3 regions of the Ensifer sp. 2TAB8 genome follow, and region 2 is predicted to be linked to each of the others. Evidence: riboswitches for the same ligand, from Rfam matches in the RefSeq annotation. Region 2 holds a riboswitch; each other region holds the start of a gene.
The links. Region 2 has a riboswitch for cobalamin ahead of AB4Z53_RS07820 (CbtB domain-containing protein). Riboswitches for the same ligand answer to the same signal wherever they lie in the genome.

Region 1 (4,208 bases), on a different contig from region 2:
GGTTTTCGACGAGCACGGCACGCCGGCCCGAAAAGGCAACGACGTCACCTGGCTGCAGCACGGTGTTGCCGTCGGCTTCGATGATCTGGTCGCCGCGACGCAGACGTTCGACAAAGACACGGATGCCGGGAAGAATGTCCTTGACCGGCTTGCCGGTCAGCCCGCTTGCCTGATCGACGCGGTAGGCGCGAAGGCCGAAATCGTGATAGGCGCGGGTGATGCCGGGTTCGCTGCTCTCGGTGCCGCCGCCAAGCTTGGCCTCATATTCCCGGCACGCCGCCGGAAGGTCGATACCGAGAAGCTTTGGCCCAAGCTGGGCGAGGATGATGGCCGAGCCGATCGTGCCCCAGATATAGGTCACCGCATAGGCGATCGGGATCTGGTCGGCAAAGGCCTTGGCCTGCTCGGCCGGCAGCCCGAGGGAGTTGATCTGATCCGTCGCGACGCCGATTGCAGCCGAGATCGTCTGCGATCCCGCATACATGCCGGCGCCATAGCCGAGCGGAAGCCCGGCGATCAGCGCGCAGAGATAGGGAACGATGAGGCACAGCACCAGGACAGACAGCGCGAAGGCGATCTGCTTTGGTCCGTCGGTGCTGAGGCCGCGCACGAACTGGGGTCCGACGCCGTAGCCGACGGCGAAGAGGAAGATCAGGAACAGGGTGGATTTCAGGTCACCGGAAACCTGGATGCCCAGCTGCCCGATGAGAACACCGGCAAGAAGCGTTGCGGTGACGTTTCCGAGATTGAATCCCGCGACCTTGATCGGCCCGATCAGGAAGCCGATGCCGAGTGCCAGGAAGACGGCCACGGGCGGGTATGTCCGAAGTGTGTCGACGAAGAAATCGATGGGATTCACTACTTTTCCCTTCAGAAAGTTGAGTTGCCATCACTTCATTTCGGGATTGCGCCATTTCTGTACTGCGCGGCGAAGTTGAGTTTATTGGTGCGTTACCGATGCCCAATCTTAGCTTTGCCGATTGTCGCTTCGGCCGATGATTTTCTCAACAGACATGGGGTTACGTGAGCGTAACGTACGTTAAGATTGCCGGCATTTGCGCATGGCGCTGGCGCTTTTTGTGGGCGCGCCGGCACCAGTCGGAAAGCATCGGGCCGGGTGGTCGGCCGATCGGCGTGCGCAGGGCGGATCGGGGGGGGCGCCGGGCAGCGCCGCCGCGGCAAATTTCGCCGGCTACTCAACTTTGGCATTGCAATACGTTATGTTATTGTATAACAAATCCTGCATGACGAAACGCCGCATGTTGATAGGTCCGTAGCGCATGCCCCTAGCAGTTGTTTCATCGGCCGATTCATGCGAGGAAGAGCGTGATGGTGCTGCGTCCGCGGAAATGCGGAAGCGGCTGAAAAGGGAACACGGAACGGACGACCCAAATGGGGCCGAAACCGTGGCTGCCCCCGCAACTGTGAGCGGAAAGCGCATTCACACCATGTCACTGGTCTAAGACCGGGAAGACGTGGATGCGCCGCGACCCGCGAGCCAGGAGACCTGCCATCGAACCGATCAACCACAACGGACGGGGTGTTCCGATGGAAAAGAACTGGCTTTCGCGCGACGGTCATCCGTCATCCTGCCGCTTCGCCATCTCCTGCCGTCACTCCGGCGGAGAGAGAAAATGGCTGAGCCGAATTCCCGACAGCACAAGATAACGGTTTGCACCGATTGCCGTTTTACCCGCGGTCCCTGCCTGCCGGGCGCCGAGCTGATAAAGCGTCTCAACCGCAGCATCGCCGCGCTCGGCGAGCCGCTCGATCGTGATTTCTCGATCGCCGGCACCGTCTGCATGGCGGCTTGCACGCGACCCTGCACCATTGCCTTCCAGGCGACGGGCAAGGCGACCTATCTCTTCGGTGATATCTCGCCGGAAGAGGATATCGACGACCTCGTCCGCTTCGCCGCCACCTATGCCGAACGCGGCGACGGCATGACGCGTGCCGCCGAGCGTCCGCGCGGCCTCAAGACAAAGACGCTCGCTCGCATTCCGGCGGCAGTGCTCGTCTCCGAAGACATCGGAGGACGGTTCCAATGAGCGCGACACGCAAAGGGTGGCGACGACCTCTGGTGCGCGGGCAGAAATGCGCCGCGGCGCGGGGAGGGACGCGGTCATGACCTGTTCAGCGACGGGAGCTGCCCTCAAGGTGGAAGGCCTTTGCTGGGGGCCCCGTGCGGGCCTGACCCTGGTCGAAGACATGGATTTCTCGATCGAAGCGGGCAGCCGCCTTGCGATCCTCGGGCCGAACGGCGCTGGCAAGACCTCGCTTCTGCGCTGCCTCTACCGGGCGGTGCAGCCGAATGCCGGCCGAATCGAGATCGACGGCGTCGACCTCTGGTCGATCTCGGCGCGCGAGGCGGCGAAGACGATTGCCGTCGTGCTGCAGGAAATGCCCGGCGACTTTCCCTTCAGCGTGCGTGACGTGGTGATGATGGGACGCATCCCGCGGCGAGAGGGGCTCAACGGCTGGACGGAGACGGACCGCGAGCGCGTGCAGCATGCGCTCTCTCATCTCGATCTTTCCCACCTCGCCGGCCGCCAGTTCGCAACACTTTCGGGCGGCGAAAAGCAGCGGGTGCTGATTGCCCGGGCACTCGCCCAGGAGCCGCGCATCATCATCCTCGACGAGCCGACCAACCATCTCGACATCCGTCACCAGCTCGAAATCCTCGAGCTCTTGCAGACGCTGAAGCTGACGATCGTTTCGACGCTGCACGACATCAATCTCGCCGCCGAATTCGCGACCGATGTCGCAATCGTGACCGCGGGGCGGCTGACGGCCTTCGGAACTCCCGATGCGGTGCTGAACCCGCGCGCGCTTTCCACCGCCTTCGGCGTCACTGCCACCGCCCACGGCACCGCCGTTGCCGGCAGCGCCCGTTTCTCCTTTTCGCTTCCTCGACAGGGATCCATTTCATGAAGATCAATATTGCCTCCTCTACCTTGCTGTTTCTCATTGCCGCCGCCACGCCGGCGCTCGCCTATCCGGTGACCGTCAAGAGCTGCAACCGCGAGGTGACCTTCGACGCAGCGCCGAAACGGGCGATCGCCAACGACGTCAACCTGGTGGAGATGATGCTGGCGCTGAAACTGCAGGCCCACATGGTCGGCTATACCGGCGTTTCCGGCTGGAAGACGCTCGATGAAAAACTGCGCGAAGGTGTGAAGGAACTGCCGGAGCTTGCGGAGAAATATCCGACCAAGGAAGTGCTCTTGAATGCCGACGCCGATTTCTTCTTCGCCGGCTGGAACTACGGCATGAAGGTCGGTGGCGAAGTGACGCCCGAGACATTGGCGCCCTTCAAGATCGGCGTCTACGAACTCACCGAATCCTGCATCCACGTCATGGCCAGGGAGAAGCCCTCGATGGACGACATGTTCGTCGATCTCCTCAATCTCGGCCGCATCTTCGGCGTCGAGGATCGGGCCGAAGCGCTGGTCGCGGGTTATCGCAGCCAGCTCGCCGAGATCACCAAGGCCAATGCCGGCAACGCCAAGCCGACCCGCGTCTTCGTCTATGATTCCGGCGAGGAGAAGCCCTTCACGTCGGGTCGCTTCGGCATTCCGACCGCGATGATCGAGGCTGCCGGCGGCGCCAACATCATGGACGATGTCGACAAGAGCTGGGTGGAAGTCTCCTGGGAGCCGGTGATCGAGCGGAACCCGGAGGTGGTGATGATCGTCAACTACGGCGAGGTGAAAGCCGAGGACAAGATCGCTTTCATGAAGAGCAACCCGGCCTTCACCAATGTCGACGCGGTGAAGAACGACCGTTTCGTCGTGCTCGATTATGTCGAGGCGACGCCCGGACCGCGCAACATCGACGCCATCGCCCGGCTTTCGAAGGCATTTCACGGGCAGGGCCTGTAACCGATGCTGGCTGAGGATACGTCGGCTGCTCCCGTTGCCGTTTCGCGGGTTTCCCCGGCGCGGGCGCTCCGCGGCGGGGTCGGGTTGTTCGCGGCTGTGCTGCTGCTGCTTCTCACCGTGACCGCCGGCGTGTCGCTCGGCTCGGCGCCGATCCCCGTGACCACCGTCTGGTCGATCGTTGCCGGAAAGCTTGTGCCCGGCAGTGTCGAGGCCTTCTGGTCGGCCGGGCGCGAAAGCATCGTCTGGGACGTGCGCCTGCCGCGGGTGATGCTGGCGGGGCTTGTCGGCGCCGGCCTGGCGCTGACCGGCGCCGTGTTGCAATCGGTG
Region 2 (4,208 bases):
CGTCAATCGGCACCGGCTGATAGGCGATCCGGCGGTTGGCCGCGACGGCGATCTCGGCCACGGCCTGGGCAAAGGTCATCAGCCGCGGGCCGGTCAACGAATAGACCTTGCCGATATGTGCGTCGTCCAGAAGCGCCGCGACCGCCACATCGGCAATGTCGTCGCAGCTGACGAAGGGCTCAGTGACCTCGTCCACCGGCAGGAAGACCGACCCGCTCATCACGCCATCGGCCAAGAAGCCTTCGTCAAAATTCTCGAAGAACCAGCTGCCACGGATGACCGTCCAGTCGGCGCCGGAGGCCTGCAGCGCGCGCTCGGCCGCTTCCGCCTCGTCCTCGCCGCGGCCCGACAGCAGCACCAGCCGCTTGATGCCCGAGCGAACGGCAAGGCTCGAGAACCGGTCGATGACGTCGACGGCGCCCGGCACCGCCAGATCCGGCTGGTAGCAGACATAGATGCGATCGACATTTTCAAGGACGCGCGCCCAGGTCGCCTCGTCCGTCCAGTCGAAGGACGGCGACGCCGAACGGGCGCCGATGCGCACCGCTATGCCCCGCTCCCGAAGGCGCTCGGCCACCCGCCGCCCCGTCTTGCCGGTACCGCCCAAAACCAGTGTGACTTTCTGAGACATCYTTTCCTCCTGAGGTTTCACCAACAAACATGAGCATCTCTCACATTTGCAAATGTGATAAATCCTCGTATTTTAGGAGTCAAGTCAAAATGTGAGCATTACTCATGATTCCAGATGCAAGCCCCGCCACACTTCCCGCCGACGACGAGACCACGTTGCGCCGGACGCCCAGCCAGAAGCGCAGCCGCGAGCGCGTGGAGCAGATCCTTGCCTGCGCGACGGCACTCATCCAGGAGAAGGGCAGCGACGCCATGCGCATGAGCGAAGTCGCTGAAAAGGCGGGGATTTCGATCGGGTCGCTCTACCAGTACTTCCCGGACAAGGCGGCGATCGTGCGTACGCTGGCCGAGCGCTACAATGCCGTGTGCAACGAGTGCATCGCCGCCGAACTGGCCAAGGTCACGTCGATGGCAGAACTGCGCGACGCCTTCTCACTGCTGTTCGACATCTACTACGACATGTTCCTGGCCGAGCCTGTCATGCGCGACATCTGGTCGGCGATGCAGGCCGACAAGGCGCTGCGTGAGGTCGACCTCCAGCAAAGCCGCACCGGCGGCAAGCTTCTGGCCGATGTCTGGGCCCGCTTTGCGCCCGAGACGCCGCGCGAAACGATCGACAGCGCTGCCTTCCTGATCATGCATCTCGGCGACTGCACCATGCGACTTGCCGTCTCGGTCGATCGGCCGGAGGGCGACCGCATCGTCGAGGCCTACAAGCAGATGATGCTTCGCGATTTTGTCGCGGATGAAGCGGCCGGCGGCGCAGGCTCAATTGACAATGCCATGACACGCTCCTAATCATTTTGGATCGATTGGTTCCCGGGACGCGAACGCGTTTCGGGAGTAAACGGGAACGTGACGGATGGACCCATGCTGGGCATTCAAATCACGGCCGACCCCGCGACTGTAGAGCGACGTTGATCTTGCCGTTCCGGAGCAATCCGGAAGAAGCCACTGGAACAGGCCCCGAGAGGGGGGTCGAACTGGGAAGGCGAGGCAGATCCCGGGCATTTCGCCCAGCGCCGTGAGCCAGGAAACCTGCCACTCGATACGGGCATAGGGCCCACACCGGGAATTTCCCGATGCCATCACGGAGGTTGTCATGGCTACGTCTACCATTTCGAGCACCCCGCTCTCCCTCAGCGATCGTCTGACCGCTGGCGTCATCGCCCTTTTCATCGGCGCATTCCTCGTCTTCGGTGCCGGCCTGGCCAATTCGGCCGTGCTGCACGACACCGCGCACGACACCCGCCACTCCTACGGCTTCCCCTGCCACTAAACGATGCGCCGGAACGTGAACAACGTTCCGCATCGAAATAGCTACGGACCTGAATGCATCCGGCTCACGCCGGATGTCGGCGTTTGCGCATGGCACTTTGGCGAACATGCAAGCACCGTCCGTGTGGCACAGCGAATGGGAAGGCTCAACAACCACGCCGAAACGCGTGGCGTTTGCCGTTATCGAGGGAATTCAAGATGATTGTCAGAACGCTTCTGGCCGCGATCGTGGCTGGACTGATTGCCGGTGTCTTCATGACCGGCGCCCAGGAACTGCGGGTAACGCCGCTGATCCTGCATGCGGAGCAATTCGAAGGCGAGGCTCCGGCCGCGGCCGAACAGCCGGCCAGCCAGCCGGGTGCGGCACAGCCGGCCGCCGAGGGCCATGACCAGCATTCGTCGCTGAAGGCGGTATCGCCGCTTGGCGCCGTGCTCGACGCGCTGTCGCCGATCACGCCGGCCTATGCGCACGAAGGCGAACATGAGGAAGGCGGCATCATGTTCGGTTTGAGCCGCTTCTCCGGCACGCTGATGGCAAACCTCGTCACCGGCTCCGGCTTCGGCCTGCTGCTCGCCGGCGTCAGCCTGGTGATCGGCTATCCGATCACGCTTAGGAACGGCGCGCTCTGGGGCGCTTGCGGCTGGCTCGCGGTGCACATGCTGCCGGCGATCGGCCTGCCGCCGGAACTGCCGGGCTTCCCGGCAGCCGAACTCGGCGACCGCCAAACCTGGTGGCTGGCAACCGTCGCTCTCTCCGCAGTCGGCCTCTATCTCCTGGTTCTGCGCGAGGAAATCGTATCCAAGGTTGCCGGCCTCGTGCTGATCGCCGCACCCCATGTCTACGGCGCGCCGCAGCCACTCGATATCTCCAGCAACGTCCCGGCCGTGCTCGGCGCCGAGTTCGCGGTCGCCGCGCTCGCCACCACGCTCGCCTTCTGGATCGTTCTCGGCGTTGTCTCCGGCTTCATCAACGAGCGCTTCCTCAAATCGCATTGAACCCAATGCGCCTTAGCAGGCACCAGAACATAAAACGGCGGGGTTCAAGCCCCGCCGTTTTGCGTCAGACGCGCTGCCAGCCGCACGCGGCGATCGTCCGGCTCCAGCAGGACGCAGGTATCGCAGATGCTGCCGCCCTCCGTCTTGAAATAGAGGCAACAGCCGCAGCGGATTCGGTACTGGCGCGACAGTTGCGCGCCGCTTGCCGGATCGGTGGCGGAGATCTCCTCGTAGCCGATCTCTTCCGAAAACAGCCGCGAACCCGGCCGTTTGACGATCGCGAGCGCCTCAGCCATGCCGCGCGCTTCGTCCCCGATCGCCCGTCCGATCTCCAGGAACGCGCCGGCAAGCGAATCCGCCGCCAGCCGCCACTGCGCCCCGGAGGAAAGCCCCGAGCGTTTCTTCAGGATCGCGATGACCGGCGCCAGATGGGCTGTGAAGCCGCGCTCGAAAACGCCGATGCATTCCGGCTGCTGCAATCTCTCCGCCAGATCCACTTGGAAATGATAGCGTTTGCCGGCAACCGCGCGGTCCTGGTGAAGGCGGCTCCAGTCTTCTAAGCGAATGCCGGCGATCTCAGCCTGGACGCCCGCACCGAGATAGAGCGCGCCGAGAACCACACTTACCTGGCGACTGTAAAAGGCGATCAGATGCGCGGCCCGGATCCGGTCCGTCATGCCGACTGCGAAAAAGTCCTGATAGGCGAGGCTCTCCTCGATCCCGGCCCCGCCCGCAGCCCAGAAGCCGGCCGGTGCGCTGAAGGCTCCGTCCGCCGGCCCGAGCGAGACACCGGCGTCAGGGAACTGAGCGCACAACCGCTCGACCACTGCCAGCACCCGGGGCGGATATCCTTCCCCGGTCTGCGCAATCTGTTGCTGGCCTCCCAAATTCATACCGTCTCCGTCGCCAGCCAGCCACCTTCAAATCCCGCACGCTCAAGTCCGTGCCGGATCGCAGGCAGACTACGCGTCAACTCCCAGACGAAGCCGCTCCGCCAGTTCTCGATCATCATCACGACGAGCCCTTGGTCAAGGCCGACGACGCGCGCGTCGATCCACCCCTCCGGCCCCTCGCCCGGGAGGCTCGGATTGAAGCCGCCCGGAAAGCGCCCCGCCTTCAGAAGCCCGGGGTAGCTGGCCGTCATGTGGCTGAGCGCCGATAGCGACGCATCCGCACAGAACGGCAGACAGGCCGCCGCCGCCCAGGGCACAAGCGTGCCGTCATCCGGACCGAAAGGTGCGCCGCGATTGGCGTAGCCCCGAAGTCGCTGCCAGCGCCCGTCCTTGAGGCGCAGCTGGCCATGT
Region 3 (4,208 bases), on a different contig from region 2:
CCGTGCTCGTAGCTGTCGGTGGTGGCCTTGGAGACGTTCTTCGCCATCGTGCCGTAGGCGGTGTTGCCCGAGAACTTCATCATCGGGCCTTCCATCACGTTGGCGAATGCGGTCTGGATGACGCCGGGCTCAACGACCACGACTTCGATGCCGAACTGTTGCAGTTCCAGGCGAAGGCAGTCCGACAGGCCTTCCAGCGCGTGTTTCGACGCGTGATACCAGGCACCGAGCGGCGTGTAGATCTTGCCGCCCATCGAGGTGATGTTGATGATCTTGCCCGCGCGCTTCTCGCGCATGTAGGGCACCAGATCCTGGATCAGTGCGGCCGCGCCGAAGAGGTTCACGTCGAACTGATAGCGGGCCTCGCTGAGAGGTACGTCTTCGACCGAGCCGTAAAGTCCGAAACCGGCATTGTTGACCAGTACGTCAACGCCACCGAATTGCTGGGTGATCTCGGCGACCGCGGATTTTCGGCTGGCCTCGTCCGCGACATCCAGCGCGATGGGATGTGCGCCGAGCGCTCTCAGATCGTCCATCTGCTCCACCCGGCGGGCGGCAACGATGACGGTCAGACCGTCCTTGATCAGCTGCTTTGCGATGACCTTGCCCATGCCCGAGGAGGCGCCGGTGACGAGAGCGGTTTTCCGTGCGATTGCCATGATCTTCTCCAATCCTTGCGGGCGTCATGCCCGTCGTTCGTCGGAGATCAATCTGGCGTATCGCCTGGATTTCTTCAAAATCGCTTCGTGCCAATCAACTATCGGAACACGCCAAACCGCTATCTCCCGGTGCAGACGTGGCGGTCTTTCTCAGTGCGTCACCGTTCCCCGCGCCTCGGCGGGCGTCATGCCGGTCCAGCCCTGGAAGGCGCGATAGAAGGAATTCGGCTCTCGGTAGGCCAGCAGATAGGAGATTTCCTCGACGTTCAGCCCGTCTTCGCCGAGATAATGCATCGCCAGCTCCGCGCGGGTCGATGCCAGCACCGTCTGAAAGGTTTCACCTTCCTCCTTCAGTTGCCGTTGCAGGGTGCGCTTCGACATGGCGAGCCGCCTGCACATAGCCTCGATACTGGCTTCGCCCGACGGCAGCATGTCATGCAAAACGCGCTTCGCCCGCTGCACGATCGGCGTATCGGTTTCATGCGCCTCCATTTCGCGGCGCAGGTTTTTCTCGAACTCCGGCCAGGATTCCTCGTTTTCGGTGATCAGCGGCAGATCGGCATCTTCTCTGCGCAAGGAGAGGCGCGCTCCGCCGTCAAGCTCCGGTTCACAGCCAAGGAACTCGAGCACGTCCTTGCCGAGGTTGGGCAATGCCGGCAGATGGAGCCGCGCAGGCCGGATGAACTCGGCGGTGTAGCAGCGGGCCGATTCCAGAAGGTAGAGCGCCTCGAACCAGACCAGTTGCGGCGGGGCCGGAATTTTAGGGTCCACCGTGCCGATCTCGATATGCAGAAATCGGTCGTCCTCGGACACTTCCAGCTTCATCGGTCCCATCAGCGGCTTGAACACTGACAGGCGCTTGAACCCGATGCGCACGTCCGGCGAACAGGAGAAGGAAAACATGGCCGGTGTGAACGGTGCGTGGGCAAAGAGCTTGCTCAGATAGAGCGGCAGGTCGGGCCGGTCAGCTTCGATCTCGATGGCGCGCCAGAGGGCGAACACCTGCGCTGGTGTCAGGCCCTTGCCTTCGTTGCGAAGAATATCTCGCGGCAGCCCGGCCCGGCGCACCGCCTGTTCGGCGGAGATCTTCAGCAGCTTGGCCACCTGGGTGATGGATCTCGCCACGGGATAAAGGCGGTTTGACATGGTCGCCTGCAAATTCGAGTTCATCGTTCTCCTCTTTTCTGCGCTCGGGAACAAAGGTGCGCCAGAGCCTGATGCCACATTGGCACATTCTGATAGCGCTTTGGCGCAAGGTGAGAGTGAGAGGGCGAGGGCCTCGGGCGAAGGCGGACGAGCAATCCATTTCGCCGTGTCTGGCTGGCTGCGGCCGTCTGCCTGTTGCTCGACAAATCGTCGCGCGGCGCAACCAAGCCGGGGAGGTGTCGCAAGCGTCGATTGACTTTGGGTCGGCCGCTTCCTAATCATCAGGTGTTGGATGGTTCCCCCTCATCGTGGCGATCGGGGGGAATAATTGGGAATGTGACGGATGGACCCAAATCGGGCATCCTTATCGCAGCCGACCCCGCGACTGTAGAACGGTCAGGGTTCGCCATCGGGTTCGATATCGGGCTGTCAGCCGGTTGCATGGGGCAACCGAGGCAGGTCGGGGTCGAGCCGGAAAAGCCACTGGCGTGGCATCGTGATCAGCCGGGTTGGACGCCTCTTCTTCTACGAATCGTCCGCCTTTCACGATGTTCCCCGCAGCGCCGCGGGTCGGAAACGACGCGCAAAGGTTCGCTGTGGCACCGGAAAGACGCCGGGAAGGTGAGGCGGGCCGCTCGGGTCCTGACATCGGAACCTCGCACTTATGGGCGAGGCGATGCGGGCCCGTGACGCCGTGAGCCAGGAGACCTGCCATCCGGCATGGGCATTCCGCCCGAGGGGACTGTTGGTCCCCAACGCCATCACGGAGGTTGTTTTGGCTTTCAGATGCTTTCCCGAACGCGCCGCCGGCGCGTCGAACGGCTTTTGCCACCCGCCGCTGAGGCGGGTGTTCTGAGGCGGCGGCGATGAGCACTTACAGTGCCGGACCGGTCCTGGTCCTTGGCGGCGCCCGCTCCGGCAAATCCAGCTTTTCCGAGAGGCTTGTCGAAGCGTCCGGCCTCACCATGCATTATGTCGCCACGGGACGGGCCTGGGACGATGAAATGCGCGAGCGGATCGATCATCACAGGACACGCCGCGGCGAAGGCTGGACGACGCATGAGGAGCCGCTTGATCTCCTGGGTACCCTCAGGCGCATCGATAACCCGGGCCATGTGGTCCTGATCGACTGCCTGACGTTATGGGTCACCAATCTCATGCTGGAAGAGCGCGACATGACGGCGGAGTTCGCCGCGCTTGCTACGTACCTGCCTGAGGCGCGGGCGCGCCTCATCTTTGTTTCCAACGAGGTCGGCCTCGGCATCGTGCCCGAGAACCGCATGGCCCGCGAGTTTCGCGACCATGCCGGCCGGCTTCACCAGATCGTTGCGGAGAAATCCGCTGAAGTTTACTTTGTCGCGGCCGGTTTGCCGCTGAAAATGAAGGGTTGATCCATGACCACTGCGAGAGCCAACCAGGGCAAGATCCCGGCGACCGTCATCACCGGCTTCCTTGGCGCCGGCAAGACGACGATGATCCGCAATCTGCTGCAGAACGCCGACGGCAAGCGCATCGCGCTGATCATCAACGAGTTCGGCGATCTCGGCGTCGATGGCGACGTGCTGAAGGGCTGCGGCGCCGAGGCCTGCACCGAGGACGACATCATCGAGCTCACCAATGGCTGCATCTGCTGCACCGTTGCCGACGATTTCATCCCGACCATGACCAAGCTGCTCGAGCGCGAAAACCGTCCTGACCATATCATCATCGAAACCTCGGGCCTCGCCTTGCCGCAGCCGCTGATCGCCGCCTTCAACTGGCCGGATATCCGCAGCGAAGTGACCGTCGACGGCGTCGTCACCGTGGTCGACAGCGCTGCCGTTGCCGCCGGCCGCTTTGCCGACGATCATGACAAGGTTGATGCGCTGCGCGTCGAGGACGACAATCTCGACCATGAAAGCCCGATCGAGGAACTGTTCGAGGACCAGTTGACCGCTGCCGATCTCATCGTTCTCAACAAGACCGACCTGATCGACGCCTCCGGCCTCAAGGCCGTGCGCGACGAGGTGTCTTCGCGCACCAGCCGCAAGCCGGCCATGATCGAGGCGAAGAACGGCGAAGTCGCCGCTGCCATCCTGCTTGGCCTCGGTGTCGGTACGGAAAGCGATATCGCCAACCGCAAGTCGCATCATGAAATGGAGCATGAGGCGGGCGAGGAGCACGACCACGACGAGTTCGACAGTTTTGTCGTCGAGCTCGGTTCGATCGCCGATCCCTCGGCCTTCATCGATCGCCTGAAGGGCGTGATTGCCGAGCACGACGTTCTGCGCCTCAAGGGCTTTGCCGACGTGCCCGGCAAGCCGATGCGTCTCCTGATCCAGGCGGTCGGCGCCCGCATCGACCAGTATTATGATCGTGCCTGGGCTGCCGGCGAAAAGCGTGGCACGCGCCTTGTCGTCATCG

Region 1: another riboswitch for cobalamin. It lies ahead of AB4Z53_RS17480 (DUF1636 family protein); the one in region 2 lies ahead of AB4Z53_RS07820 (CbtB domain-containing protein).
Region 3: another riboswitch for cobalamin. It lies ahead of cobU (bifunctional adenosylcobinamide kinase/adenosylcobinamide-phosphate guanylyltransferase); the one in region 2 lies ahead of AB4Z53_RS07820 (CbtB domain-containing protein).

Annotation. Positions count from the first base shown of each region.
Region 1 covers NZ_JBFRGB010000010.1:11,260-15,467, forward strand. The annotation lists gene aspT (aspartate-alanine antiporter) at 1-859, opposite strand, end outside; cobalamin riboswitch at 1,314-1,529, shown strand; gene AB4Z53_RS17480 (DUF1636 family protein) at 1,635-2,048, shown strand; gene AB4Z53_RS17485 (ABC transporter ATP-binding protein) at 2,125-2,931, shown strand; gene AB4Z53_RS17490 (ABC transporter substrate-binding protein) at 2,928-3,881, shown strand; gene AB4Z53_RS17495 (iron ABC transporter permease) at 3,885-4,208, shown strand, end outside.
Region 2 covers NZ_JBFRGB010000002.1:435,543-439,750, forward strand. The annotation lists gene AB4Z53_RS07810 (NAD(P)H-binding protein) at 1-631, opposite strand, end outside; gene AB4Z53_RS07815 (TetR family transcriptional regulator) at 736-1,428, shown strand; cobalamin riboswitch at 1,427-1,690, shown strand; gene AB4Z53_RS07820 (CbtB domain-containing protein) at 1,733-1,909, shown strand; gene AB4Z53_RS07825 (CbtA family protein) at 2,107-2,904, shown strand; gene AB4Z53_RS07830 (ferric iron reductase) at 2,949-3,797, opposite strand; gene AB4Z53_RS07835 (glucoamylase family protein) at 3,794-4,208, opposite strand, start outside.
Region 3 covers NZ_JBFRGB010000010.1:82,214-86,421, forward strand. The annotation lists gene AB4Z53_RS17845 (oxidoreductase) at 1-659, opposite strand, end outside; gene AB4Z53_RS17850 (AraC family transcriptional regulator) at 810-1,763, opposite strand; cobalamin riboswitch at 2,082-2,230, shown strand; gene cobU (bifunctional adenosylcobinamide kinase/adenosylcobinamide-phosphate guanylyltransferase) at 2,672-3,196, shown strand; gene cobW (cobalamin biosynthesis protein CobW) at 3,200-4,208, shown strand, end outside.